Regions from separate parts of the Clostridium isatidis genome, predicted to be linked through region 2. Evidence: a T-box and tRNA genes for the amino acid it is inferred to sense, from the RefSeq annotation. Region 2 holds a T-box; the other holds one or more tRNA genes.
The links. A T-box is a leader RNA that pairs with one kind of tRNA and senses whether it is charged. The one in region 2 lies ahead of ileS (isoleucine--tRNA ligase), so its partner is inferred to be a tRNA-Ile.

Region 1: it encodes a tRNA-Ile, which carries the amino acid that the T-box ahead of ileS (isoleucine--tRNA ligase) is inferred to sense. The anticodon was not compared.

What each region holds. Positions count from the first base shown of each region.
Region 1 covers NZ_CP016786.1:2,710,824-2,719,489, forward strand. Annotated here, with positions in the region: gene BEN51_RS12855 (SH3 domain-containing protein) at 1-134, shown strand, start outside; gene BEN51_RS12860 (CPBP family intramembrane glutamic endopeptidase) at 187-1,140, opposite strand; gene BEN51_RS12865 (competence/damage-inducible protein A) at 1,310-2,545, opposite strand; gene BEN51_RS12870 (hypothetical protein) at 2,675-2,911, opposite strand; gene fusA (elongation factor G) at 3,014-5,086, opposite strand; gene BEN51_RS12880 (VanZ family protein) at 5,358-5,810, opposite strand; gene BEN51_RS12885 (hypothetical protein) at 5,877-6,320, opposite strand; gene BEN51_RS13880 (hypothetical protein) at 6,485-6,622, opposite strand; tRNA gene BEN51_RS12890 (tRNA-Ala) at 6,785-6,860, opposite strand; tRNA gene BEN51_RS12895 (tRNA-Ile) at 6,866-6,942, opposite strand; rRNA gene rrf (5S ribosomal RNA) at 6,948-7,064, opposite strand; rRNA gene BEN51_RS12905 (23S ribosomal RNA) at 7,160-8,666, opposite strand, start outside.
Region 2 covers NZ_CP016786.1:60,834-82,993, forward strand. Annotated here, with positions in the region: gene BEN51_RS00280 (ABC transporter permease) at 48-1,229, opposite strand; gene BEN51_RS00285 (ABC transporter ATP-binding protein) at 1,222-1,953, opposite strand; gene BEN51_RS00290 (hypothetical protein) at 2,143-2,430, shown strand; gene BEN51_RS00295 (HD-GYP domain-containing protein) at 2,527-3,609, opposite strand; gene BEN51_RS00300 (type I glutamate--ammonia ligase) at 3,815-5,710, opposite strand; gene murI (glutamate racemase) at 6,049-6,822, shown strand; gene BEN51_RS00310 (peptidylprolyl isomerase) at 7,006-7,530, shown strand; gene BEN51_RS00315 (DUF3783 domain-containing protein) at 7,546-7,914, shown strand; gene BEN51_RS00320 (helix-turn-helix domain-containing protein) at 7,916-8,599, shown strand; gene BEN51_RS00325 (S8 family peptidase) at 8,784-10,505, shown strand; gene BEN51_RS00330 (peptidoglycan-binding domain-containing protein) at 10,582-11,946, shown strand; gene BEN51_RS00335 (YkvI family membrane protein) at 12,044-13,105, opposite strand; gene mnmL (tRNA modification radical SAM protein MnmL/YtqA) at 13,287-14,210, shown strand; gene BEN51_RS00345 (2-phosphosulfolactate phosphatase family protein) at 14,352-15,074, shown strand; gene BEN51_RS00350 (hypothetical protein) at 15,384-15,566, shown strand; gene BEN51_RS00355 ((2Fe-2S)-binding protein) at 15,646-15,864, opposite strand; T-box leader at 16,186-16,424, shown strand; gene ileS (isoleucine--tRNA ligase) at 16,586-19,702, shown strand; gene BEN51_RS00365 (LacI family DNA-binding transcriptional regulator) at 19,855-20,853, shown strand; gene BEN51_RS00370 (hypothetical protein) at 21,252-21,434, opposite strand; gene BEN51_RS00375 (nucleoside recognition domain-containing protein) at 21,564-22,139, shown strand; gene BEN51_RS00380 (spore maturation protein) at 22,152-22,160, shown strand, end outside.

The DNA of each region.
Region 1 (8,666 bases), 230 kb from region 2:
TCTTAGACTCCTCTGAAGTAAATAATGAAATTTGGTACTATATTAATCTTCCAACTAATAGTAACATTAATTGCAGGGGATGGGTAAAAGCAAAACATTTTAAAATATTCTCTGAAGAATTATATAGTAAATAAAAGTATATATACTTCACTTAAAACTGTGAAGATATATACTTTTTTGTTTAATTTAAATAATTTTAGCCATAACAAGAATATATATTATTATGGATAAAATAAAAGGAATATTTAATATTCTATCTTTTTCAATAGTATCATCTACAGTTCTAAAGCCATAATTTAACTCTATAATCTTATCTCCATTATTTTCTTCTTCCCTGCTTATTTTTTCAAGCTTCCTAAATATATAATATACTATTACAACAAATATAGCTGCCAAAGCTCCAAACATAAATAACATAAATAGTTTTTCTGAAAGATTTAAATATTTTAATGTTAATTCTTCTGCTTCATTCACTGCTTCCATTCCTTGTAAGAATATATTGCTTAATTTAGCTAAGGTTGCAGATGTTCCATTTATAATAAAATGCATTACCATAGAGGAATATATACTATTAGTAACCCTTACAACTAAAGCAAATAAAAAACCTAATACTGCGGTATATAAAAATTGATGAGGATCTAAATGGAGAATTCCAAAAAACAATCCTGTAACAGCAGCTGCAACATACTTATTTTTATCTTCATAACCTGATAAAACTATTCCCCTAATTGTTATTTCTTCTGATATTGCTGGCAATACAGCAATAAGAGCTAAAAGTAATAAATAAGGCATAGAAGAAATTTCAGATACAAAACCTCCAACTTCATTTGTAAAAAAGAAGCTTCCTATTAAAGAAAAAAAGGACATAATAGGTTGTACTGCAAATGACAATAATATAATTAGAGAAATCTGTTTTAATCCCAGTTTGTTTAATCTTAATGTTTTCTTAAAAGAAGATTTTGTTATAACTATATAAACTATAGCTGGTATTATAAATAAGATAAAATGATTCAAAAAAAGTACTACTCTTGCATCAGTAATATTTAATAAATAATATAGTTGTCCTAAAAAAATAGGTGCTACAATTTCTAATATTAAAATTATTAAAAAATATAAATTTGCTTTAAAAACTTTTTTCACTATAAAAATACTCCTCCTAATTAATTTAATAATAAAAAATGTATAATTAATAAAATTAGTGGAGATAATTCTAATGAAGCACAATGCTTCTAAGATAGCCTCTCCCCCATTTTATTTATATACGAAAATAAGCCTCTAAATTTTAATTAGAGGCTTATTTTTCGCCTCTTTATAAATTCAAAAGTTCTTTTCTTATCATATTTAATGCATTCAATGTTGCTCTTCTTCTTACTTGTTCTCTATCTCCATTAAAATTAAATTTTTTTACTACTGTTTTTCCTTTTATATATAATCCTATATATACCAATCCAACTGGTTTTTCTTCACTTCCACCACTTGGGCCTGCTATTCCAGTTGTTGAAACTCCAATATCAGTCTTTGCAGTTTTTGCAATTCCTACGGCCATTTCTTCTGCTGTTTCCTTGCTTACTGCGCCATATTTATTTAAAGTTTCCTCTTTAACTCCAAGCCTTGATATCTTAGCTTCATTTGAATAGGTTACAACTCCCTCCATAAAAACCTCTGATATACCTGGATATGAAACTAAGCTTGCTGCAATAAGGCCACCAGTACAAGATTCAGCACTTGCTATACTCATTTGTTTAGCACAAAGCATATTTGCAACTACCTTTTCTAATGAATCTTCATCTTCTCCATATATATATTCTCCTAGAATACTCTTTATTTCTTCATATACAGGCCTTATTAATTTATTACATTCCTCTTCGCTATGGGCCTTTGCAGTTATCCTTAAAATAACATCTGATTCCTTAGCATAAGGAGCAACTGTTGGATTCTTTGCATTTTTAATTATATGATCAACTTTTTTTGCCATTACACTTTCGCCAATTCCAAACATTCTAATAGTTTTTGATTTTATTATATTTCCTGTAATATCCTTCAAATAATCTCTTACATATTCTTCAAATATTTTTTTCATTTCTTTTGGAGGTCCAGGCAAAATAATTAATATTCTATTATTTTCATTTATTATTATTCCTGGTGCCGTCCCATAATTATTTTTTAATACTATTGAATCCTTTGGAATATAAGCCTGTTTCTTATTAGCTTCCACAACATACTCATCATCTGTTTTCAAATATTTTTTTAACCAATCTAATGATTCTTCATGAAGCACTAATTCTTTATTAAATAATTTTGCTCCAACTTCTTTTGTAATATCATCTTGTGTTGGCCCAAGACCTCCTGTAGTAATAACAATCTCAGAATTTTTAAAAGCTTTAGAAATCCCTTCCATAATTCTTTCTTCATTATCACCAATTACACTTTGATGATAAACATCTATTCCTAAAGCTGCTAATTCCTTAGCTAAGTATTGGGCATTTGTATTTACTATATCTCCAAGAAGTATTTCTGTTCCTATTGCAATTATTTCTGCTTTCATATCTCAACCTTCCCTTTTTTTGTATTACTTTCATTTTATCACATAAAATTGTAAATATTAAAATATTTTAACTTCTTATTTTTAAAATTTAAGCTATCTAAAATAGGTTTGCCTATTCTAGATAGCTTTTTATTTAACCTTATTAGCATTAATATAGTAATTACCATTAGCATTTATACCTTGCTCTAGTATAGAAAAATTACTATCCTTAAGCATAGAAGTAATCATATTGATATCTCTTTCTTCTACACTATTTAGTGTTATAGTAAAATTATCATTTTTATCAACTATATTAATGTAATCATATATATTACTATATTCAGTAAGACCCAGTTGTCCATTGACATCCATTTTGTAATCTGGCATATTTCCACTCCTATTCTTTTCTTTAGTAAATTTTATATTTTAGCTTTTTTCTTTTTTTATTTTTTATTTTTTCTAATTATAATTTATTTTATTCACTATAATTTAATTCCTTTTTGCTTCTTCAATAATTTTTTTTGCTATATTATCTGGAACTTCTTCATATCTTAAAAATTCCGCTTTAAAGCTTCCTCTCGCTTGAGTCATAGAACTTAAATCCGTTGAGTATTTGGTTATTTCTGCCATTGGTACCTCTGCAATTATTTTTTGCAGCTTTTCATAAGGCTCCATCCCTATAACTCTTCCTCTTCTTTTATTAATATCTCCTATTACATCTCCCATATTTTCCTCTGGAATAATTACCTCTAAACTCATTATTGGTTCTAACAATACAGGTTTAGCCTGTTCCAATCCCTTTTTATACGCTATATAAGTAGCCATTTTAAAAGCCATTTCAGATGAATCTACTGTATGATATGATCCGTCCTTTAATGTGGCTTTTAATCCTATAACAGGATATCCAGCTAAAACTCCTTTTTCTATTGACTCTCTAAGTCCCTTTTCAACTGCAGGAATAAAATTTCTTGGAACAACTCCTCCAACTATACTATCTACGAACTCTAAATCAGTCTCTCCGTCATTTCTTGGTTCAAATTGTATTTTTACATCTCCATATTGCCCATGTCCACCAGACTGTTTTTTGTGTTTTCCTTGAACATATGCCATTCCCTTAATGGTTTCTCTATATGGAATTTTAGGAGCTCTCAGTATAACTTCTACTCCGTACTTATTTTTAATTTTGCTTGCTATAACCTCTAAATGAGTTTCCCCTATTCCAGATATTATTGTTTCAGCATTTTCTACATCTCTTTCAACTCTAAAAGTAGGATCTTCTTCTTGAAGTCTTTGCAATACTATTGATATCTTATCCTCGTCATTTTTAGCCAATGGTAAAATTGCCATTGAGATATTTGTTCTTGGAAAATTCATTTTATCATAAACTAATTTATAATTTACATCACATAATGTATCTCCTGTTTCTGTATATTGTAATTTAGAAACTGCTGCTATATCACCAGCTATAACCTTTTTAGTTTGTGCCTGATTTTTTCCATTCATAAAAAATATATTAGATATTTTTTCAACTTTCCCCTTATTACTATTTATTACACTAACTTCATTTGATAGTTCTCCTGTTATTACTTTAAATAAAGATATCTTTCCTACAAATGGATCAGCTATAGTTTTAAATACTAAAGCAGAAAATAGTTTTGTTTCATCAAAATTAACAAAAATTTCTTTTTCACTTTCTAATTCTTTTGCCTTTTGTGCTATTGCATATCTTGGAGAAGGAAAACAACTAACTATATCTTCTAAAAAGGATTTCATTCCTATTACCTTTAAAGAACTTCCACACATTACAGGTGCTATATCTCCACTTGCACATCCCTTTACAAGACCTGTATAAATATCTTCATTAGTCAGTTCTCCTTCTGAAAAATACTTTTCTAAATATTCCTCACTTGTTTCAGCTACAGCCTCCATAATTATATTTTTATATTCATCTATTTTATCTTTAATATCTTCAGGTGCATCAATTTCTCTGTAATTATTTTTTTCATCATATATTATAGCCTTTCCAGATATAACATTCACAATTCCCTTTAAATTCTCTTCACTTCCAATCGGAAATTGTAGTGGAACTACACTTATACCAAATTTACTTTTTAATTCCTCTAAGGTTCTTTCATAGCTTGAATTTTCTCTATCTAACTTATTTATAAAAAATGCCCTAGGCAGTTTTATTTTATTACAATAATCCCAAGCTTTTTCTGTTCCAACCTGTACTCCTGAAACGCCTGATACTACAATAGTTGCAACATCTGCTGCTCTCATTCCTTGAATTAATTCTCCAGAAAAATCAAAATATCCTGGTATATCAATTAAATTTATTTTAGTATCATTTATTTCTGTGGATTCTATTGAAACTGATATTGAAATATTTCTTCTTTTTTCTTCTGGATCAAAATCTGAAACTGTAGTTCCTTCTTCAACTTTTCCTAACCTATCTATATTTCCATTACTATATAACAAAGCCTCTACTAAGGATGTCTTTCCAACTGAACTATGTCCGATTAATCCAACATTTCGTATATTATCTACCCTATAACTCTTCATAAAATCTAATAATACCCCTAAGTATTATTTCTGCACCCACCTTTCATTATAAATTTATGATATTCTAAACATGCATTTTCTCATATCATATGTTTATAAATTTAAAATCTATAGTTATACTTAATTTTATGCTTAACTTGTACAAATAATAACGAAGAATAACATAATTCTTGAAATAAGAGCTTAATATTTATAAAATATACATTATGTATTTCAAAGGTTAAATTTTAATATATAGCAAAACAAGGAGCTCTATAAAAAGCTCCTTGTTTTATATGTTTTTCTTAAGTTTTAATTTTTTTAACGAATTTTTTATATTTATAAGTATAGATCCAAAAATTCCTCCACATGTATCAATTATTACATCTAAAAATTTCATCTCTCTTCCTGGGATAAAATATTGATGAAATTCATCAGAAATAGCATATAAAAATACAAACATAATAGAATATAATTTATTTCTTTTTTCAAAATAAATTTTGCTTAAATTATAAGAAAAGAAAAATAAAATTAAATATTCAGTAAAATGTGCTCCTTTTCTAACTACTAGTGAAGCTAACTCACCAAAATAATCATTTAATTCAATTCCTATATAATTAAAAATCATTATAACAAATTCACTTTGACTATTAGATATATCAGCTGGCTGATTAGACATATAAAAAATTAAAACCATCCATCCTAATAAAAATATCCAGCTTATAATTCTTTTACTTTTGCTCATCATTCTCTCCTTCGTATATAATCCTATAAAATAAATTATAATTATCTTTAGTAAAAATATCTATAATTAATTTTTTTCAACTATATATTTATTAATATAAGCTAAAGATTGTTCTAATAAATTTTGGCCATTTTCCAAATCTTTAATATTTCCTTCTAAATTATAAATCCTTTGTTCGAGCAACTTCATAACTTCTTTTATATCACTTAATAACTTTACTTCATAAGATACTTGTATCCCATCTGGATCTACATATATTTTTTCAGGGACCTCACCACATTTTGTACATTTATAATAAACATTACCTCTTTCTATATCTTTATAAACTTTGAATATATCATTATTACATTGACAGCAATTAGGAAGTAAAATAAATTCCTGATTACTTAAATCTATATCATATTTAGAATTGCAATGAGAGCAAACTAAACACAATCTATCTTCATTACTTTCTATTAAAAATGTATTCCCACTACAGCCTTCTTTCTCACATACAAAGGTCCTTATCATTAATATCTCCTCCTATTAAGAAACATTTAATTCTTTCTATATGTTTTAATATGCTTAATATATCTTAAATATGATAATTTTTTAAAGCTATATATGTAAAAAAGCAAAATAGAATTAATAAATAAATCTATTTTGCCTTTCTTTTTTATTCTTATAAAAATCTATTATTGTTCATTTAATTTTTTTTCTACTTCTTTTATAGCTTCATCTATTTTTGTTGTACTTTTTCCTGCTAAAACCAACTGTCTCTTTTCCAGTTTCAGTTTTATTAATTCTTGTTCTAAATTTTCCTTCTTCCCCATAACAACACTCCTCATCTAAGGGATAAGACCTTAAATCTTTTACATTGGAATATCCTATACTTTATATTATAGCTTATTTTTTAAGTTATTCATATTTAAAATTATAAACTTTTTTCAAACTTTTTCGACATAAAAAAAAAAGCCACGATATAGTCGTGGCTTTGGTGGAGGTAAAGGGATTCGAACCCTTGACCCCCTGCGTGCAAGGCAGGTGCTCTCCCAACTGAGCTATACCCCCGAATATGGTGGACCTTCAGGGACTCGAACCCCGGACCAACCGGTTATGAGCCGGTTGCTCTAACCATCTGAGCTAAAGATCCATATTACCTGGCAACGTTCTACTCTCCCACAGGGCTTCCCCTGCAGTACCATCGACGCTATAGAGCTTAACTGTCCTGTTCGGAATGGGAAGGAGTGTTTCCTCTATGCCATTGTCACCAGATCACATAAATATTATAGTGTAATATTTATGGGCTGTCAATATTTTTCAGAGAAATTGTTCTCTGAAAATTGCACATGAATATAGCCATTATTATTTTGGTCAAGCCCTCGACCTATTAGTATTAGTCAGCTAAATATGTTACCATACTTACACCTCTAACCTATCAACCTTGTGTTCTTCAAGGGGTCTTACTAGCTTATGCTATGGGAAATCTCATCTTGAGGGGGGCTTCACGCTTAGATGCTTTCAGCGTTTATCCCTTCCCGACTTAGCTACCCAGCTATGCTCTTGGCAGAACAACTGGTACACCAGAGGTCAGTCCATCCCGGTCCTCTCGTACTAAGGACAGCTCCTCTCAAATTTCCTACGCCCGCGACGGATAGGGACCGAACTGTCTCACGACGTTCTGAACCCAGCTCGCGTGCCGCTTTAATGGGCGAACAGCCCAACCCTTGGGACCTACTTCAGCCCCAGGATGCGACGAGCCGACATCGAGGTGCCAAACCTCCCCGTCGATGTGGACTCTTGGGGGAGATCAGCCTGTTATCCCCGAGGTAGCTTTTATCCGTTGAGCGATGGCCCTCCCACGAGGTACCACCGGATCACTAAGCCCGACTTTCGTCCCTGCTCCACTTGTGGGTGTCGCAGTCAGGCTCCCTTCTGCCTTTACACTCTACGAACGATTTCCGACCGTTCTGAGGGAACCTTTGGGCGCCTCCGTTACTTTTTAGGAGGCGACCGCCCCAGTCAAACTGCCCACCTAACAATGTCCTGTCACCAGCTTCATGGCGTCCAGTTAGAATCCCAATACTATCAGGGTGGTATCCCAAGGACGACTCCACTGAGGCTGACGCCCCAGTTTCCCAGTCTCCCACCTATCCTGTACAGACAATATCGAAACTCAATGCTAAGCTACAGTAAAGCTCTACGGGGTCTTTCCGTCCAATCGCGGGTAGCGAGCATCTTCACTCGCACTACAACTTCGCCGGATTTGCAGTTGAGACAGTGCCCAAGTCATTACGCCATTCGTGCGGGTCAGAACTTACCTGACAAGGAATTTCGCTACCTTAGGACCGTTATAGTTACGGCCGCCGTTTACTGGGGCTTAAGTTCACACCTTCGCTTACGCTAAGTGTTCCCCTTAACCTTCCAGCACCGGGCAGGCGTCAGCCCCTATACATCAGCTTACGCTTTAGCAGAGACCTGTGTTTTTGCTAAACAGTTGCTTGGGCCTATTCTCTGCGGCCTGCTCTCGCAGGCACCCCTTCTCGCGAACTTACGAGGTCAATTTGCCTAGTTCCTTAACTGCAATTCTTCCGATGGCCTTAGGATTCTCTCCTCATCTACCTGTGTCGGTTTGCGGTACGGGCACTACTTCTCTCTCTAGATGCTTTTCTTGGAAGCATGGAATCAGATACTTCGGTCATAATGACCTTCCCCATCACACCTCAGGATTGTCAGAACGGATTTGCCTATCCTGACTCCCTAAATGCTTAGACTAGCACAACCAACGGCTAGCACATCCTATCCTTCTCCGTCACACCATCGATAATAACGATAATAGTGGTATTGGAATATCAACCAATTGTCCATCACCTACGC
Region 2 (22,160 bases):
AAATTTGTTTGTGTATGACTTTTTGTTTTTAAGCATTTATTGCTTAATTAAGTTCTAAATATAACTTCTTCTCTAGAGAACATGAATCTAGCAAATGCAATAGAAATAAGAATATAGAATAAATGCCAGCAGACTACCATTAATATATGTTTGAAGTCATATATTCCAACAATAAATTCCTTCATTAGGCAGATAGAATTTGTGATAGGAATATTGAAAAATGCTGGATTTATTGATTTAGCATCAGCCATATATGGAATAAATGCTAGAAGCATAGAAGGCATAGTTACTGCAGCTAAATATGAATTTGCTTCTTTTGTTGATCTTGCATAAATACTTATTGAAATTTGTAGTGTTGCTAAGAATATTAAAACTAATACTCCAATTAATAGCATACCTAAGATAGAATAAAGATTAATATTTATATCTACTTCTCCTCCAAAGTTCATAAATTTACCCATTGAAAAGGCCATTACAAATACATTAGCTACTAGAGATATAAAGGCAACAACGCATAAAGCTACTATTTTACCAGTAATTATTGAGGAACGGTTGGCAGATGTAGATAATAGTGGTTCAAAAGTAAATCTTTCTTTTTCTCCAGCACCTAAATCAGCCGCCATTCCAATAGTTGAAGAAATCATTAATATAATTATTAAGGTTGGCAGCATGGACATCATCATAGAAGAAAAACTATTGGCATCTTCACCTTCATTAATTCCAGACTTAACTTCTAAAGTAAAAGGAGATAAAATTGATGTATCTAAGCCTGAATCCGCTAATCTTTGAGCAACCAAGTTATTTTTATAACCTTCAAGAATTTCATTAATCATAGATTCTGCAATCATAGACTTATTTGATTCTTCATCTATTAAAATAGTAATTTTATCGTTTTTACCTGCCATAATATTATCATCAAATTTATCAGGAATTTGAATTATAAGTTGTATATCTCCTTTTTTTAATAACTCTTGAGGAGTATCTGTTTTTACTAAATTAACAGCTGGAATAGATAATATAGCATCAGCAACGCTAGAGCTGCTATCTCCTTCAATATAAATATTTATCTCTTTTTCGGCCTCATCTTGGAGGTTATTTATAGATGATGACATAAAGCTAAACATAGCAGGATATATTATTATAGGTAAAAAGATTGTTAATATTAATGTTTTCTTATCTCTAAATATATCTAACAACTCTTTTTTTAGAATTGTTATAAAATTATTCATTTGCTTCACCTCCTATAATCTTTAAGAAGATTTCTTCAATATTATCATCATTATGTTTTTCTTTTAATTCTTCAAGGGTGCAATTTTCTAATAAGTTTCCCTTATTTATTATTACAACTCTATCGCATAATTTTTCTACTTCTTTTATGGAGTGGCTAGAGAATAAAATTGTTTTTCCTTCTTTTTTGCATTGAAGAATAAAGTCTTGAACAATTTTTGCAGCACTTACATCTAAGCCGGTTGTTGGTTCATCAAATAGCATAACAGATGGATTATGGACTATAGATCTTGCTATTGAGATTTTTTGCTTCATACCTCTTGAATATTTTCCTACAGGCTTGTCTATATATTCCTTCATTCCAAAGCTTTCTGCTAACTCATCAACCCTTTTATTAGCTTCATCTTTACTCATTCCATAAAGACTTGCAAAATATCTTATATTTTCTCTACCAGTTAATCTATCATAAAGACCTACATCACCGCCAAAAAGAATACCAATGTTTTTTCTGACATCGGCAGGTTTTTCTTTTACATTAATATCATTAACTTTAATATTACCTGATGTTATTTTAAGCATAGTAGAAATCATTCTTAGAGTAGTAGTTTTACCAGCACCATTTTCACCTAGTAGGCCAACTATTTCCCCAGGTCTTACTGAAAATGTTAGATTATTAACAACTGTTGTCTTTTTGAAGCTTTTTGTTACATTTTCTAGGGTAAGCATTATTTTCCTCCTTTATAAAGTAATAAAGTTATTATAGCACAAATTACAAAAATTAGTAATCGATGATTTAGAGAAAATATTACAATATTAAGAATAAAAAATTGTTAAAAATATAAAAAAATATTGACATAAAACATATGTTCTTATAATATAATAATATAGAACTTATGTTTGTGTGGAGGTTATTTTATGGAGAATGAGGTTTTTGTTAAATTAAATTATAAAACTATTGGTGAGTTTAAGAGTTTAATAGTAGATAGATATAATAAAAAAAGTGATGATAAAAAGTACCTAATTTGTACAGGTAAGTATGACAAAAATGGATGGACCTTCATATTCAAAGCAAATAGTATGAAAGAAGCTGAAGATTTTATAGATAGTAATTCGAGGAATATCAATAAAAAAAGATATAGTATTTTAGAAAAAGATGTACATATTCAAGATTTTGATACTGTTCAAATTCCAGCATTTATATAAAGAGTAGTTTTAAATATAATAAAAAGGAGCTTTTCATAAATAGTTTTATGTAAAAGCTTCTTTTATTTGAGTTTATTTATCATTAGTATAAAATTCTTAATAGCTAAAATTGTTTTTATAAGTTTCAGATATAACAATAGATAAATTATCTATTAAATTTATAACTTTACCTTCCATATTACTCTTATTGCTCTTTATTATTTTTACCTTTGGTCTCAAAGGAAAATTTCTTAAAGTTTCTGTGACCATCCCAATATCCCCGGTGCTTAGTTTAACAATAGTTCCATTAGGAAAAGGCACAACTACTTTAGAAAAGACTTTTACAATTTCAAAGTCAAATAGCGTACCAGCATTGCTCATTATATATTCAAGGGCATCACTTGCTGATAATGATGACATATAGTTTTGTTCAGAAGTGAGAGCATCATAAGCGTCTGAAATAGCCACTATTCTAGCTAAGTAGTTTATTTGGTTTCCAACTAAGCCTCTAGGATATCCTGACCCATCAATTCTTTCATGATGTTGAAGTATAATAGCTTTGCTGTCAATTGAAAGAAAATCTATATCTTTTAAATAATTATATCCTTTTTCACAATGCTCCTTTAAAATATCATATTCTTGTAAAGTCAGAGGGCTGTCCTTTTCTATTATATCTTTATCTATAAAGCTTTTTCCAATATCATGTAATAATGCACCGATACATAGACTTAATAAATCATTTTTAGAAAGTTTTAGCCCTATCCCTACAATTAAGGATATAATTGTTATATTAAGACTGTGATCATATATATTTGGAATTGATTTTTTTATATTTGATAGAAAATATACTAGATCATCATTTGATAGTATATTTTCTAATAATTCTTCAGCTAACAAAACAATAGTCTTTAGTGAATCGTTTTCCCTTGTAGGCATTGTATTTTTTTGAAAAACATTAAAAGTATTCTTTAATGTTTTTAGGCATTTATCACGAAGCTCATTTTTTATAATAAGCTTAATTTCAGGATTATAACTATTTTCAGTTATATATAGATAATTTATTTCGAACTTTATTAGTTTTTGAATTATGTTTTTATTAAGTTGAGCCCCACAATTTAATAAAACTCTTCCTTCAGAATCGTATAAAGTTTTTGCAAGGTATGAATTAGGTTTGACTTCTTTTAAAGGAACAAGTTTCATATTTTCACCTCTGTTACACTTTTATCTACATTATATCAATTTTTAGTAAAAAATAATATAATTTTTACTAGAAAATATATTATTGTAATAAGTATATAGAATGGTAATTAAAAATTGGAATTTATTAAATATTATTAGTTATTTTATAATAAATTAATAAAAAATAAATAGTTTATGCTCCCAAGTGAGCATAAACTATTTATTTTTATATATCTAGTAGGTTTTTTGTATAATTAAAATAAAGATTTCTTAATTTAATCATTTTATCTTCAAGTTCAATAAATAAATCAGATGCTAAAGAATAATCTTTTGATACTAGTGCATTTTTTATTCTAGAGAACAAACTCTTGCTAGTATAAGTGTCCTTCATTATATATTTTCTTAAGTTGTCTATTTCCATCCAATTTGAAACATCTAAATCTAAAGCGTCACTTCCATGTAATTTCTTAAATGATCTTATTTCGTTAGCATGATTATTAATTACTCTATGGCAAACATCAGTAGACCATCTTGCAATTATAGCTAATTTGAAACTATTAATTAGTTTTTCACTGAATACACCATCTCTTTTTAATACTTTTAGTTTTTCAGGATATTTATCAAGATTAATTAGATTTTCATAAATAGTAGCTGGTGCTTTTCCAAAATATTTTATTCTTTCATCTTCAGTATAATATTCAAATACATCTTCTTCGCTTCTATAAGCTCTGTCCTTATCTAAATAATCAGCTTTATCACCAGGTTTTTTAGATAATTCATCTAAAAGTTCTTTTGGTTCTTTATTATTTTCAAGAGCATAAATAATTCCGTCTAACATAGATAGATAAGAAACTGCCATAACTAAATAAATATTTGAGTGAGGATTTGGAGATCTAAGCTCAAATCTTGTTGCTAAAGGATTTTCTAAATCTCTTATTAATCCTATTAGTATAGTTCTATTTCTTGAAGGAATACTTGGAGATACACCAAGGGATGTAACTATACAAACTGGAGCTTCAAATCCTGGTTTTAACCTTTTTAAGGCACCATTAGTTGTAGAAATAAAAGGATTCATAATTTCATAATTCTTTAATATTCCCATTAATGCACCATAACCAATGCTGCTTAAGAAATCTTCTTTCTTTCCTTCAAATAGGTTTATTATTTTTCCATTATTTAATTTTAAACTTACACCTAGGTGAGTATGCATTCCAGAACCTGCTACATCATCAATTGGCTTAGGTTTAAAGGTAACATCAAGACCATGACGTCTGAAGGTTTCTTGAATTAAGATTTTAACAAATATTTCATTATCAGCAGCTTGCATAGCATCTGAATATTTCCAATCTATTTCAAGTTGCTCCATTATATGATTAAATTGTCCATTAACATCTAACTTAGATTTAACTCCACCAACTTCTTTATGACCCATTTCTGGTTCAAATCCGTACTTTTCCATTAAGATTAAAGCTTCTTCTAAAGCTGTTCTAACTGCACCTTTTGTTCTTGTCCAATATTGTTCTTGTAAAACTTGAGAAGTGGATAATTCTTCTATGTGAACTTCTTCATTAGGTGTTCTTACCCAAAATTCTAATTCAGTTGCAGAAGTCATTGTAATTTCTTTTATATCTTCAAATTTTATTCCGTATACTTCTAGGGTTTTCGGATTTTTTTTGAAAATATCTAGTAAGTTTTCTTTAAATGTCTTTATGGTTGATTTTAAGATATTTCTTGAATCAACAGCTACATTATTGTGAATTAAGAAAGAAGGGATTCTAAGAGTACCAATAGGTTTATTTGTATCAAGATCTATATGCTCAAAATTGTAATCAACAAACCAATTAGCTTCTAAATCAGTGACCATATCAACTTTTGCATCATTTAAAGTTGCTATACCTGGTAGTACAACTGAAGAACCATCAGTTTGTATTGCAACTCCATTTAAAAAGGAATCGATATCTTTTAAAAATAGGCTTGCTGGGATTTTTTCGTCCGTATCATTTCCAGATAAATCTATTCCTACTATAGAAACAAATTTTATTTCAGGGTGTTCTTCAAAAATTAGTTTAAGATCTTCTTTTGTGTGCTTTGATTTTGGTATTGTAAAAATTAAATCTTTCATATGATCCTCCTATAAATACGAATATTGGGTTGTTGGCATAATTGAACATTCGCGATTGTAATTATAAAGAAATTTTATTATACGGAGATTCGCATGTCAACACGATTAACAAAGTAATTAGATTATTAATAAATTTAATATAATATATTTATTTTCAAATAAAAAAGTTAGTTAAATATTTTTATTCTAAACCAAAATTAATACTTATATAGTATGTAACTAAAAAATAAAGTTATAATAATATTTTTTATATAACAATAAAGAACTAAATAAATATAGATTTATAAAGTATAAAAGTATAAAATAATTATAGAACTAAGTAAAATGGAGTGAGGTAGTTGGACGATAGAAGAAGGCCTATTGGTTTTTTTGATTCAGGAGTAGGTGGATTAAGTGTAATGAAGGAAGCTCTAAAGTTAATGCCTAATGAAGACTATATATATTTTGGAGATTCTAAAAATGCACCCTATGGTATAAGAACTGTAGATGAAGTAAGAAAGTTAACTTTTGATGCAGTTGATTTTCTATTAAGAAAGGGAGTTAAGGGTATTGTAATAGCCTGCAACACTGCAACTAGTGCAGCAGTTGAAGCTTTAAGAATGGAATATCCTAATATTCCTATAGTTGGAATAGAACCAGCTTTAAAACCAGCTGTTGAATTAAATAAAGAAGGAAGTATTTTAATTATGGCTACTTCCATGACTTTAAAGGAAAAGAAGTTTAATAATCTTATGGAAAGATATAAAGATAAAGCTAATATAATTCCTGTACCATGTCCAGGATTAGTAGAATTTATAGAAGAAGGAAATTTTGAAGGCCAAGAAGTAGAGGATTATTTACATAATAAATTAAATGAGTATAATGATATAGAAATAGCTTCAGTTGTTTTAGGATGTACTCATTATCCTTTTGTAAAAAAGACAATTTCAAAAATTCTTGGTGATAAAATTGATATTATTGATGGTGGTTATGGAACTGCAAAGGAAATACAAAGACGATTAAGAATTCAGAACTTATTAAATGATGAGGATAAAGAGGCTAATATAGAAATTATAAATTCTTCTAACAAAAAGGAAGTACTTGATTTAAGTTATAAATTACTAAATATGTAAATGATAATTTTTAGAAAGATATTATAAAATAATATATAATTTCAAATAAAAAAATTTAATAGTTGTATTTACAATTAAAATATGAACATAATATCAAGTGAAACTTACATTCAGGGAGATTTTGTTATTAATATGAATGTTGGTTGAAAATATAAAACATAGGTAGAGAGAAAGGAGATTTTTATGAAAAATCCAATTGTAACAATAAATATGGAGGATGGAGGAGTAATAAAAGCTGAATTATACCCAGAGATTGCTCCAAATACAGTAAGAAATTTTATATCCTTAATAAATAAAGGTTTTTATGATGGTTTAATATTTCATAGAGTAATTCCTGGCTTTATGATTCAGGGGGGATGCCCAGAAGGTACAGGAATGGGAGGCCCTGGATACAGTATTAAAGGTGAGTTTTCAAGAAATGGCTTTAAAAATGATTTAAAACATATTAGAGGAGTTCTTTCAATGGCAAGAACAATAATACCAGATTCTGCTGGAAGTCAATTCTTTATTATGGTTGAAGATGCACCTCATTTAGATGGACAATATGCTGCCTTTGGTAAAGTTATTGAAGGTATAGAAGTTGCAGATAAAATAGTATCAGCTAAGAGAGATTATTATGATAGACCATATGAAGATCAAAGAATGGTTAAAGTTACTGTAGACACTTTTGGTGAGAATTATGATGAGCCTGAAATAATAGAAGAATAATTTTAGGAGGGTTATATGTTAGATAATAATAAATGTATATTAGTTTATAATATACCTTTAGAAAAATTAGATTTTTTAGCAGATGAAGGATATAAACTAATAGATGTAAAAAAAGAAATGATGGAAATGACTGTTAGAGATATTTTAAAGGGATTGAGATTTGAAACTATTAATTCAAAGGAATATAATGAATCTCTTATACTTTTTAATAATTTTTTTGATGAGGAATTAAGGGATTTAATAAGAAGGATTAGAGAAAATATTAAAGGTGGAATTTTAGCAACAGTTACAGAACATTCTATAGACTGGAAGCTTAGTTATTTACTTGAACATTTAATAGAAGAAAGAGAATGGTTTTTAAAGCAACAGAAGGGAAGAGCTTAAGGTGAGTAGAGTAGGAGAAAAAATAAAGGAAGCGAGATTAAAAAGTGGATTAAGTCAAAAGCAATTAGCTAAAAAATTAGGAGTTGCAGAAAAGTTCATTAATGAAGTAGAAATTGGAAGAAGAGTTGCACCGGAAAGTCTTATAGAAAAAGCAGCGAAGATATTAAATACTGATTTTAATGATATAAGCATGAATGCTGCTGATGAGGTATTACAAGAAGAAAAGAAAAATTTGAGAGGAACAGCTGCAAAAAGAAATATTAATAAAAATAATGAATTAGATCAAGTTTGGACTAATGCCTTTTCATCGGTATTAAAAAATGTACCAATCTACGATTATTCTCTTTCAAGTAATAAGGGATTTAAAGAAATGCCTATACATTCTAACAAAATAGAAGGTTTTGCTCAAGATAAGGTTATTTACCTAGAAATTGAGAATGATGAAATGTCTGGATTTAGAATGTTAAAGGGAGATTTAGCATTTGCTTATCTAACAAAGGAAATAGTAAATAACGGTATATTTTTAGTCGATTATAAGGGGAAAAGAGCCATAAGACAAATTAAGGCGTTAGGAAATTCAAAATTATTAATTGTAAGCAATGGTGGAAGTTTATTAACAGAAACTGTTGAACAAAAAGAAATAGATATTATTGCTAAACTAGTAAGGTTAGAAATAAAACTTTAAAATAAAAAGTAAAAGCTAATATGTAAAATATAATGATTGAAGACGAAGTTTTCCATGTATAAACATGAAGAGATTTCGTCTTTATTTTTATTCTATAGTTTTAAAATGTTTATCACTTTTTTTTTGAATTACATATATTAATATTAATGAATAATGATGAAGGTAGGGCGATAAAGTGGAAAATATGGGGATAAATCATGTAGGTTCTGGATTAAGTCTTCTTCAAAATCTTCCAGCTAGTATTTCAGGTAAATTAGGGATTAGTTTTGCTCCAAGTTTACTTGAAGGAAATAGAATAGAAGTTATAATTTTAACCTCTAGTAATGAAGCAGAAATGCAGGAAATTGTATCAGGATTAGGAGGAACATATGAGGATTTAGGATATGGTTTTGGTATAGTAAATATACCAATTAATAGCTTAATTGCCTTATCTAATGTGCCGACAATTAGATATATCGAACTGCCCAAAAATTTATTTACAACTGATGCACAAAGTAATAGAGCTTCTTGCATTATTCAAGCAAGGGATAGATTTGATTTAGAAGGAGAAGGAGTTTTAATAGGATTTATTGATACTGGAATAGATTATACTCATCCTGGATTTATGAATGAAGATGGAACAACTAGGATTGATTATATATATGATTTGAGTTTAGGTGGAGCTGTATATGATAGAGAGCAAATAAATTTAGCACTTCAAAGTCAAGATCCATTTTCAGTTGTACCTTCATTTGATCAAACAGGGCATGGAACCCATGTAGCAGGGATTGCCTGTGCTGGAGGAAGAATAAGTGAACAATATTATGGAGTAGCACCAAGAAGTTCTATAGCTATGGTTAAATCTACAAGGGGACAATATGCTCTTAGTACTAATATAATGAAAGGATTAAAATTTCTTGTAGATAAGTCAAAGGAACTTAATAAGCCTCTTGTTGTAAACATAAGTTTAAGTACTAATGATGGAGCACATAATGGCAAAAGTCTTTTAGAACAATATATATCAACAGTAGCAACATTAGAGAGAATTACTATTGTAATTGCAGCAGGTAATGAAGGAGATGCAGCCCATCATATTGGAGGAGAACTTCAACCACAGCAAACAATATTTTTAAATGTAGCTGGTGATGAGAGAGCAATAGTATTTAATTTATATAAACCTATTTTAGCAAATCTAAGTATTAGAATAATAACTCCTACAGGACTTAATAGCGGAGATATAATAGTGAGAGAAGGCTATAGTGAGGGGATTATAGGAAGAGATAGATACCAGATTTATTATACAGGACCTAAGCCCTTTGATTTATTAGGTGAAATATCAATTGCAATAACAACAAATGCTCAATTTTTATCTGCAGGTCAGTGGGGTATTAGAATTAATTTGCTAAATCAATACACTGGAGTTTTTGATATATGGCTGCCAATATCTGAGGGGTTAAATACTAGAACTAGATTTTTACAGCCAACTGTATTAAATACTTTAGGAATACCCGCGACAGTAGAAAATGTTATAGCTGTTGGAAGTTACAATTATATAACTAATAATATATCATCCTTTAGTGGAAGAGGTCGTCCAGCTATGTTTCAATTAATAAGACCTGATCTTGTTGCTCCAGGAGAAAATATTTCTTCTCTTGCACCAAATAAGTCTTTTGATACTAAGACTGGAACATCCATGGCAGCTCCTAATATAGCTGGAATAGCAGCACTGATGATGGAATGGGGGATTATTAAAGGAAATGATCCATTTTTATATGGTGAGAGATTAAAATATTATTTGGTTGTTTCTGCCAATAGACCAAGAACAGATATAAGATATCCTGATCCAAGTTGGGGATATGGGGAAGTTTGTTTGTTTGCGGCTATAGAGAATATTATTAATACTTTAGGCGTCAGAAAATCTAGGTAATAAACTATTAAAATTAGAACCTAATATTGCATATAGGAATATAATAATTAAAGAAAAAATAAAAAAGGAGTAAAAAATGGCTGCAAAAGGCAGATTAAAAATTCAGACCTTTGTAGGAGATAGTTATATACCTATAGACAATGCTACTATAACAATAAGACCTTCTTTTGGAAGTGGAACCCAGAGACAAGATATAGTTATTTCAACTAATTCAATGGGAGAAACAGAAGAAGTAGAACTTGATGCACCACCTCTTGAGTATTCACAGGCTCCTTTGGGACAAGTTCCTTATAGTATGTATGATATAAGGATAGACAGGGAAGGCTTCGAAAGTATAATAATAAATAGATGTCAGGTATTTCCAGACCAAACTGCAATACAACCAGCTAACATGATAGAAGTTTCTCCATTAATAGATATCAATAGAAATAGATTTTTTGAAAGAGCAGAAATTATTAATATTGGTCCAAATGTATTAAATGGTAATTATCCTCCTAAAATTCCAGAAGAAGAGGAAAAGCCACTCCCAGAACCAACTTCAGGGGTTGTATTACCAGAACCAGTTATACCTGAATTTATAGTAGTACATGCAGGGGGACCTAATAATCTAAATGCACCTAATTATAGAGTTCGTTATAAGGATTATATAAAGAATGTGGCATCTTGTGAAATATATTCAACTTGGCCAGAAAATACAATAAGAGCTAATGTATATGCTATAATATCTTTTACCCTTAATAGAATTTTCACTGAATGGTATAGAGGCAAGGGAAAAAATTTTCAAATAACAAATTCAACTGCTTATGATCATGCTTTTATATATGGTAGAAATTATTTTGATAGCATAAGTAAAGTAGTTGATGATATTTTTGCCACATATATCAGAAGATTTAATAGCAAGCAGCCTCTTTTAGCTCAATATTGTGATGGGCAGAATGTACAATGTCCAGGTTGGATGACTCAATGGGGAAGCAAATACTTAGGAGATCAGGGAAGGACGCCATATGAAATATTAACAAACTTTTATGGAAATAATATTGAATTAATCAGAGCTGATGAGGTTCAAGGAATACCAGAATCCTATCCGGGATTTGAGTTAACTATTGGATCTTCAGGGCCACCAGTTAGAACTATTCAAGAACAATTAAATAGAATCGCTGATAATTATCCTTTAATACCAAAAGTGGCAGTAGATGGTCAGTTTGGAGAAAATACTGCTGAAGCAGTTAGAGTTTTCCAGGGCGTTTTTAACTTGCCTAGAACTGGGGTTGTAGATTATGCTACTTGGTATGAAATTTCTAATATATATGTTGGAGTAACTAGAATAGCTGAACTTAGGGGAAATAAAAAAACTATAGATAGAATATTTATTCCTCCAAGATCTTTTGATAATTTATACGATCCTAATGTGCCTAAATTTAGATATAAAGATGAAATTTAACTAGTTAGTAGTTAGTAGTTAGGAGTTAGTAGTTAGTAGTTAGTAGTTAGGAGTGTGGAGTTATACTCTGCACTACTAACTACATGCTGTTTATTGTTTAATCATTTATTGTTTTTCTATTTTTTATATAAAAAATTATAGTTTGACTAATAAAAATAAGGCATAGTGCGCCAAAGATAGGATATAGTGTTTTTATTAGATTAGAAAATCCTAAGGTTGATATAGGAAATGCAATAAATATTACTAAAAATATTGCATTTTTAAATTTAATTTTAAATACTTTATTTAAAGTTTTACTTATTGAATAAACATCTGAAATTTCAGTTGAGAACATTTCTAATAATATTACTGTAAGAAGCAAGGCTTGGATTATTGTTCCAAATCTCTGAGCTACTAATAATAGAGGTATTTCATATTCATAGATATAGGGTTGATTGACCATTAACAAAAGATTAATGATAAAACTTAATACTGCTAATCCAATAGCTCCTAATGTTACACCTATAATCATGGTTTTAGGTTTTTTTATTTGATTGCTTAAAGGAACTATTACACCACAAGAAGAAGTTGCATTAAAAGCTGAATATAGAAGAGTTGATAGGACTATACCTGTTTTTCTTGGCTCAAATTTATTTATAAAGTCAACAGAAAATATGTCTTTACAAAATAAAAAATATAAAACAGTGATTAATGTTATAGTGAAAATAAGTATAGGAACAATAAAGGAGTTAACTTCTATTAAACCATTTGTATCCCTTAATAAAAAGAAAATAGCAACGGTCATCATTATTAAAGAGCCAATAAGTTTTGGAATACCAAAAAATTGATTAAGTAAAGCACCACTCCCAGCTAAAATGATTGAGGCACTAGATAACATAAATAAAGTTGTAATTACACTAGTTAATTTTCCTAATATGTTGGGACTAACAATACTCATTAGTTCAGCGTAAGAATTTAAATTATACTTAATACTTATTTTAGAAGCAATTATAGCTATAATTATATAAAAGAAACCGCAAAAAATAATACCTATAAAACTAGATAAACCATAAGATGTAAAAAAGTTTAATATTTCTTGGCCAGAAGCTAAACCAGCACCAACTATTGTTCCAATAAAAACAAAAGCTATTTGAAAAATCTTTGATAAATCTTCCTTCATTTAACATCCCCCTAAAGCCTGTATATTAACAAATATATATTCTTAACAGAGTTTTTATTCTACAAAATAGAAAACTTACATGGAAAATTTTGCTTTGTCCAAAAGTTTTAATATATTTTAGATATGTAGTAAAATAAAAGGTACAAACTATAATTTGTACTTATACTTTATGGAGGAAAATATGAAAGAATGGAATGGTAAGAGATATCATAGTTTTAACTATTATCTTAGAAATAAATTTAATGAAAAAGTATATAAAATAGCTTTAGATGGAGGTTTTACTTGTCCGAATAGAGATGGAAAAGTTGGAGTAGGAGGATGTACTTTCTGCAGTGCTAGGGGATCTGGAGATTTTGCTGGGAGTAGAAGGTTAGAGATAACAAGTCAGTTTGAAGATAGAAGAAAAATGATGGAAAAGAAGTGGCATAGTCAGAAGTTAATTGCTTATTTCCAAGCTTATACTAATACATATGCTCCAGTAGATGTTCTTAGAAAAAAGTATTATGAGGCGTTAAATCAAGAGAATGTTGTAGCTATGTCTATAGCAACAAGACCAGATTGCATTGATGATGATGTATTGGATTTATTATCAGAAATAAATGAAAAAACCTATCTTATAGTTGAACTTGGGCTGCAAACAGTAAATGATGAAGTTGCAAGAAGCTTTAATAGAGGTTATGATTTTGAGGTTTTTGATAATACTCTAAAAAGATTATTAGATAGAAATATTGAAGTTGTAGTACATTCTATTTTTGGTCTTCCAGGTGAAACCGAAGAAGATATGATGAAGACTGTAGATTACATTGCTCATTCTGGTGCAAAGGGAATAAAATTTCACTTGCTTCATTTGATGGAAAAAACAAAAATGGCAGAGCAATATAGAAGAGGAGAATTTAAACTGCTAGAACAAGATGAATACATAGATTTAGTTTGTAAGGCAATAGCAAGAATACCAGAAGATATGGTAGTACATAGATTGACAGGAGATGCACCTAGGGAATTATTAATTGGACCTATGTGGAGCTTAAAAAAATGGGAAGTGTTAAATGCAATAGATAAGGCTTTAGTGGATAATGATATATGGCAAGGAAAAAACTTTAAGTAGTTTACATTGCACAGTATGTAGTCACAGTTTTGGATGAAACTACTAGGCAGTTTCTATAACTTATGCTATTTTAAATGTTTTGCATTGGTAATAACAATTAGAAAATAGCTGTGAATTCTGAACTGAGAGAAGGGGAGTTATGTGAATATAGATGTTATTATATCAGCAAATCATATTAACGAAGAATATTTGAAGAATAAGATTGTAGTTGTAATAGATATGTTAAGAGCTACATCAGTTATAGCAACAGCTATAAATAATGGAGCTAAAGAGGTTATACCAATATTAACGGTAGAAGAGGCTCTTAAGAAAAAGGAAGAACTTAAAGCCAATGGAATTGAAGCATTACTTGGTGGAGAGAGAAAGGCAGTAAAGATTGATGGCTTTGATTTTACTAATTCTCCATTAGAATACACAAAGGAAAAAATAGAAGGGAAGACAATTATCTTAACAACTACCAATGGTACAAGAGCAATAAATTTAAGTAAAAAGGCAAAAAAGATACTAATTGCTTCAATGCTAAATGCTAGAGCTGTTGTAGATGCATTAAAAAATGAAAAAGAAGATATAATATTTATAAATGCAGGAACCAACGGTGAATTTTCTATGGATGATTACATTTGCTCTGGCTATATGATAAGCTTACTTTGCAGAGAAACTTGCTGTAATTTATCAGATATTTCAAAGACAGCTAAAATAATATATGAAAATAATATTAATATTATAGATTTTATAAAAGAAGCAAAACATTATAATATATTAAAAAGTCTTAATTTAGAAAATGATTTATATTATTGTATAAAAAAGGACATAATAAAAATAGTTCCTTATTTTAATAAATATAAAAATTCTATTGAAAAATAAATTAATAAAAAAGAATAAAATATTAAAGATTTTTGTTGACAAATATAATAAAAACATTTAATATTAAAATACAATGATAATCAATATCAATTAGAGGATTCGTTATTATTAAAAGTCCACAATTTTAATAATACACATATAAACATACTCCTATAAAATAAGAATTTATTTCACTAAAAGGTAACTAGTATTTAAGGGCTAGTTACCTTTTAGTTTTTTATTTAAATTGTCCATTAATAAATTAATTTACATAAAGCTAATGTAATATAAATATAATATAGTAAGACTTATATAGAAAGGAGAAATTATATGATATTTAAGGCTATTTTATTACCAACCCCTAGAAGAGTAAGAAAATACATAGAATCAATTATTGATGAACTTAATACTGAAGTTATTTATGCAAAGGATAATATTAAAAAAGAAGAAAATAATGTTAAAGTCCCTGATAACAATGTAAAAAATTATGGAATAAGCTTTAGAATTTATTAAATAAAAAAACCACCTGAATATTTCAGGTGGTTTAGGGGAGATATAATCTATATAGCTAATATAGTTTGGGGGAACTATATTAGCTGTTTTTTAGATGTTCATCTATTAAAGCTTCAATTTTCGGAATACATCTGTATCCTTTGCAGCCACCAGTACAAGCTCCAGTTGCTTTAGAAACTTCACTAACAGTGGATGCTCCGGCTTTAATGGCATCTTTAATTTTGGATCTTGGTATAGCCTTGCAAATACAAACCTTTGTAATTTTGTCAAGGACTTGTTCCTTTAATTCATTTTCCATTTAGTTTTCCTCCTAAGATTTAAAAACTTACTAAGGAAAATAAAGGGGATAAAAAACAAATTTAATGTTTATTTTTTATAATTAAATTATACAATTATTAATAATAAAAGTCAATAGTAATTAATAAAAATTATTAGTTAATATTAGCAAAGGGATTTTATTTCTAGTATAATAAAATTATTAATTAAAAATTTATTAATTAAAAATTTATTAATTATAAAATTATTATTAGAGAAATTTATAAAAATATTCTTAAATATGGACTTTAATCTTATTTTGCTTTATAATAATAGACAAATATTGTTTAGATTTTAAATAAGATTAAAGACTATGAATAGGAAAAGTATTTAGCTGTATACTTTAAGAGAGTGATTGGTTGGTGTAAAATCACAGTTAAGGCTAAAGAAAATCACCTAGGAGTCTGAGGCTGAAAGAGTTTTCGATTAAGCTTATCACGTTATTCCGCGTTAAGGAATAGAGTATTATTGTACTCGAAACTAAAGTTTTTAATTTAAAAACTTATATCCCTTGGGTGGTATACGCGATTCTTCGTCCTTTAGGCGAAGATTTTTTTATTTTAAATATATTAACAATATAACTTAAATGTTGACAGTATAACTTTCTAAGACTGAATAATTAAGTTTCTATGGTTAATAATGAAAAATATAACCAAATGAAAATGAGCAGAGTAATATTATATCTAATGGAAGGGAGCTTAAAAATGTATAAAAAGGTTGAATTATCAAAAGGCTTTGTAGGCATGGAAAATGACGTGGCAAAGCTTTGGGAAGAAAAAGACATTATAAAAAAGAATCTTAATGCAAATCAAGATGGAGAGTATTTTACTTTCTATGATGGACCTCCAACAGCAAATGGAAAACCTCATGTTGGTCACATTATAACAAGAGTAATTAAAGATACTATCCCTAGATATAAAGTAATGAAGGGATATAAGGTTACAAGAAAAGCAGGTTGGGATACTCATGGTCTTCCTGTTGAGCTTGAAATAGAAAAGAAATTAGGTATATCTGGAAAAGAGCAAATTGAAAATTATGGAGTAGAAAAGTTTATCCACGAATGTAAAGAGTCTGTATTTACTTATGTTAGTATGTGGGAAAAAATGACTAAGCAAATAGGCTATTGGGTAGATATGGATAATCCTTATGTTACATATCATAACTCATATATTGAATCTGAATGGTGGGCTTTAAAGACAATGTGGGAAAAAGGTCTTTTATATAAGGGACATAAGGTTATGCCATATTGCCCAAGATGTGGAACTGCTCTTTCTTCTCATGAAGTTTCACAAGGTTATAAGGATGTAAAGGACTTAACTGCTATAGCTAAATTTAAGGTTGAAGGTGAAAATAATAAATATATATTAGCATGGACAACAACTCCTTGGACATTACCTTCAAACTTAGCTTTATGTGTAAATAAGGCTTATGACTATATAGAAGCTAAAGTTCAGGATTCTGATGAAGTATATATATTAGCAAAAGAATTAGCTCCAAGAGTATTAGGAGAAGAATATGAAGTAATTAAAGAGTTTAAGGGTTCTGAATTATTAGGACTTAAATATGAAAGATTATTACCATTTGGAAAGGTTGAAGGAAAAGCTTTTGAAGTTATACATGGAGATTATGTAACTTTAACAGATGGTACAGGAATAGTTCATATAGCTCCTGCTTATGGAGAAGACGATAGCTTTGTTGCTAAGAAAAATGGAATAACTTTTATAAATTTAGTTGATGCCAGTGGTAACTTCATAGATGAAGTAACTCCATGGGCTGGAAAGTTTGTTAAAAAGTGCGACGATGATATAGTTAAATACTTAGATAAGGAAAATAAATTATTTAAAGCTGAAAAGCATACTCACTCATACCCTCATTGTTGGAGATGTGACACACCACTTCTTTACTATCCAAAAGAAAGCTGGTTTGTTGCAATGACTAAGCTTAGAGATAATTTATTAAGAAATAATAACAAAATAAATTGGTATCCAGATAACATAAGAACAGGTAGATTTGGTAAGTTCTTAGAAAATGTTATTGACTGGGGTATTTCAAGAGATAGATACTGGGGAACACCACTTCCAATTTGGGAATGTGAATGTGGACACAGAGAATGTATTGGAAGTATAGCAGAGCTTAAGGAAAAGGGTAATAATGTTCCTGATGATATAGAACTTCATAAGCCATATATTGATAAGGTTCATTTAGATTGTCCAAAGTGTGGAAAGAAAATGAATAGAACTCATGAAGTTATAGACTGCTGGTTTGATTCAGGATCAATGCCTTTCGCTCAGTTACACTATCCATTTGAAAATAAGGAAGAATTTGAAAAGAGATTCCCGGCACAATTTATATCAGAAGCAGTTGATCAAACAAGAGGATGGTTCTATACTTTATTAGCTATCTCAACAGCTTTATTTGATACTAATTCCTTTGAAAACTGTATAGTTTTAGGTCACGTGTTAGATAAAAAGGGATTAAAGATGTCAAAATCAAAGGGAAATGTTGTAGATCCATTTGAAGTATTAGATTCTCAAGGAGCAGATGCTACTAGATGGCATTTCTACACTGCAAGTGCACCATGGCTTCCAACAAGATTCTCAATAGATGATGTTGCTGAAGCTCAAAGAAAATTCTTAAGTACTTTATGGAATGTTTATTCCTTCTACGTTTTATATGCAGACTTAGATAAGTTTAATCCATTAGATTATAAAGATTTTAAATCAGAAAATGTAATGGATAAGTGGATATTATCAAAGTTAAATACATTAATTAAAACTGTTGAAAAGGACTTAGATGAATATCAAATAACACCAGCAGCTCTTGCTATTGAGAAATTTACTGATGAATTATCTAACTGGTATGTAAGAAGAAATAGGTCAAGATTCTGGTCATCAGAATTAACAGAAGAAAAAATAGGTGCTTATGTTACTCTATATAGAGTTTTAACTACTTTAGTAAGGGTTATAGCTCCATTTGTACCATTTATCTCTGAAGAAATTTATCAAAACTTAGTTGTTAATTTAGATAAGAATGCTATTGAAAGTGTACATTTATGTTCATGGCCAAAAGCAAATGAAAAAGAAATAGATAAAAATCTAGAAAAAGAAATGGATTTAGCCTATACAATAGTTCAACTTGGTAGAAGTGCAAGAAATGGTGCCAATATTAAAAATAGACAGCCACTTTCAAAAATGCAGATTTCAACAAATTCTCTACCTAAATATTATGGAGATATAATAAAAGATGAGCTTAATATTAAAGAAGTTGAATTTGGAGCCGACTTATCGGAACATGTTAACTTTGAAGTAAAACCTAATTTACCTGTATTAGGAAAGGCATATGGTAAGTTAATTCCTGGAATTAGAAAAGAAATATCTTCAAGAAATCAAATGGAATTAGCCCAAAAGATTAACAATGGAGGAATTGAAACTATCGTAGTTAATGATGTAGAAATAGTTTTAGATAAGGACAATTTACTAGTAACAATGCAAGGTAAGGAAGGTTATGCTTTTGCAGGCGAAGGTACTATAGGAGTTGTTCTTGATACAAATATTACTCCTGAATTAAGAGAAGAAGGACATTTAAGAGAAATAATTTCAAAAATTCAAAACATGAGAAAAGAAAGTGGATTTGAAGTTGCAGATAAAATAAAATTATATGTTGCTAATAATGATATGTTAATAGATATCATTAATAGAAATAGAGAATTTATAGAAAAAGAAACTTTAACAGAAGAAGTGCTTGTAAATGTTGAAGCTGATTACAAAGAAGTTAATGTAAATGGTGAAAGTTTAAATATGACAGTTAAAGTTATTAAATAATTATTAAAGGGGCCGTCTTAGACAGCCCTTTTAATATGCAAAATATTAAAAATTTTTGTATAAAAATGAGAATATTGTAATAGCTATTTACAAATAGTATAATTATACTTAAAATGTAATAAAGAAATTGAATAAAATGGAGTGATGAAAGTATGGCTACTTCGATAAAGGATGTTGCTAAAGAAGCGGGTGTTTCCATTGCTACTGTTTCTAGAGTCTTAAATGACATAGACGTTGTAAACGAAGATACTAAAAAGAAAGTATTAGATGCAATAAACAAACTTGGATATAGACCTAATATAGTAGCAAGAAGTCTTAAAACTCAAAGGACAAAGACCATAGGTATACTTGTTCCAGATATTTCTAGTGGTTTCTATCCTGAAATCGTTAGAGGCGCTGAAGATGTTTCTAATATTTACGATTATAATGTAATATTGTGTAATTCAGACTTTGATGATGAAAAGGAAAAGGAATACTTAAGAGTACTTAGAGAAAAAATGGTTGATGGAGTTATTTATATGAGTTCTTCCTTACAACCAGAGATATTAGACTTAATTAATGAGCTAAATATAAAAACTGTTCTAGTTGAAACAAAGGATAAAGAAGAGAGACTACCAAGCGTAACAATAGATAATATAAAGGCTTCAGAAGAAATTACAAACTATCTTATAAATAAAGGTAGAAGAAAGATTGCTTTTGTTGGAGCTAAGAAGGAAAGTTTAAATGCTTGGGTAGATAGATTTATTGGTTATGAAAAGGCTTTAAAAGATAATGGATTAGAGCTTGATGAAGACCTTATATTTACAAAAGGATTAAAAGTAAAATCAGGTTATGATGCTGTTGAACATTTTGAAAATAGCAAAAAGCCTTATGATGCAGTAGTATGTGCGTCAGATGAATTAGCTGTTGGAGTAATAAATGCCTTAAGGGAAAGAGGTAAAAAGGTCCCTGAAGAGGTAAGTGTTGTTGGCTTTAATAACAATGAGATAGCAGAACTTTTCTATCCTAAAATAACAACAATTAAGCAACCAAGTTATGATATGGGATCTGTTGCTATGAGAATGTTAATAAAATTATTAAATAAAAAAGGCTTAGAACAATCACAATTTGTACTTGATTATGAATTAATAGAGAGGGAAAGTGCTAAATAACAATTGATATAAATATAAAGATGGAGTTGTTGTCAGCAGAAGTAATTGTAATGAGCTTCTGAAAACATATCTAATTGTTTCAGTACAAAATATTATAGTGATTATAAAATTAAATGTGAAATTTTACATAAAGGGGCTGTCTTTGCAGCTCCATCTTTAATTTATATTGATTTTTAGTTTGCTTACAATTTTCAGTAAAAATTTTTGCTGTAATTTAAATAAATTATTGCAAAAAAATAGTAAAGATGATATAATACTCTCAAAGGTTATTAAACGTTTTCATCAAATTTCAACTTTCGGTGAAGAGTTTGGTATTGAGTAAAAGAGAATTTTTTAAAATTGGGTTATGGGTCAAAAAAACAACTTCAAAAGAAGTTGTTTTTTTGTTTTTATTTTAATTATAAGATTCCTTCTTCTTTCAAAATATTTTCTAATTCTTGAAGTTTATTATTTAATAAAATAAATTTTTCTTTAATTATCTTTTTCTCTGTTTCATTATCTAATACATTTACAATCTCTTCTACTGTTTCTAAAGCATCATCAATTTCTTTTTGAGCTAATTTTAAATTAGATTCCTTCATATATATCTCCTTTTATGTCTCCTTTGTAATTTTAAACATAACAAATAATAGTTATATTATTTATCCTATCACTAATAAATTTCTCATGCAAGGCATATATTGTATAAGAAATTTGTAAGGGGTGAAATTTTGATAAATTATGTTTGGTTTATAATGATATTCTTAGGAATATTAGTTGGATTAATTACAGGTAATGGAGAAATTATTTCAAATTCTATCATAAAAACAGCAGATTCAACAGTTTCATTGATAATTGGATTAGTAGGAATAATGTGTTTTTGGTGTGGAGTAATGAAGGTAGCAGAAAAAAGTGGATTTACTCAAAAGCTAGCAAAACTCCTTAAACCGATATTAAAGCGTCTTTTTAAAGAAGCAGCGAAGGATGAAAAAGCTTTGGGAGCCATAGTTATGAATATTACTGCAAATATGATGGGCCTTGGTAATGCAGCTACTCCTTTTGGAATAAAGGCAATGGAGGAAATGAGCAGACTAAACAAGAAAGAGGGACGTGCCTCTAACGATATGGCCTTATTTTTAGTATTAAATGCTGCATGTATACAGCTTGTTCCTTCAACTGTAATTTCCATTAGGGCTGCAACAGGCTCCATCAATCCTGGTGCAATAATAATTCCAGCAGTAACAGCTAGCACAATAGCTGCAATTGCAGGAACTATATATTGCAAAATATTACAAAGGTATTTTTAAAGGAGTGTTTTAATGTTACAG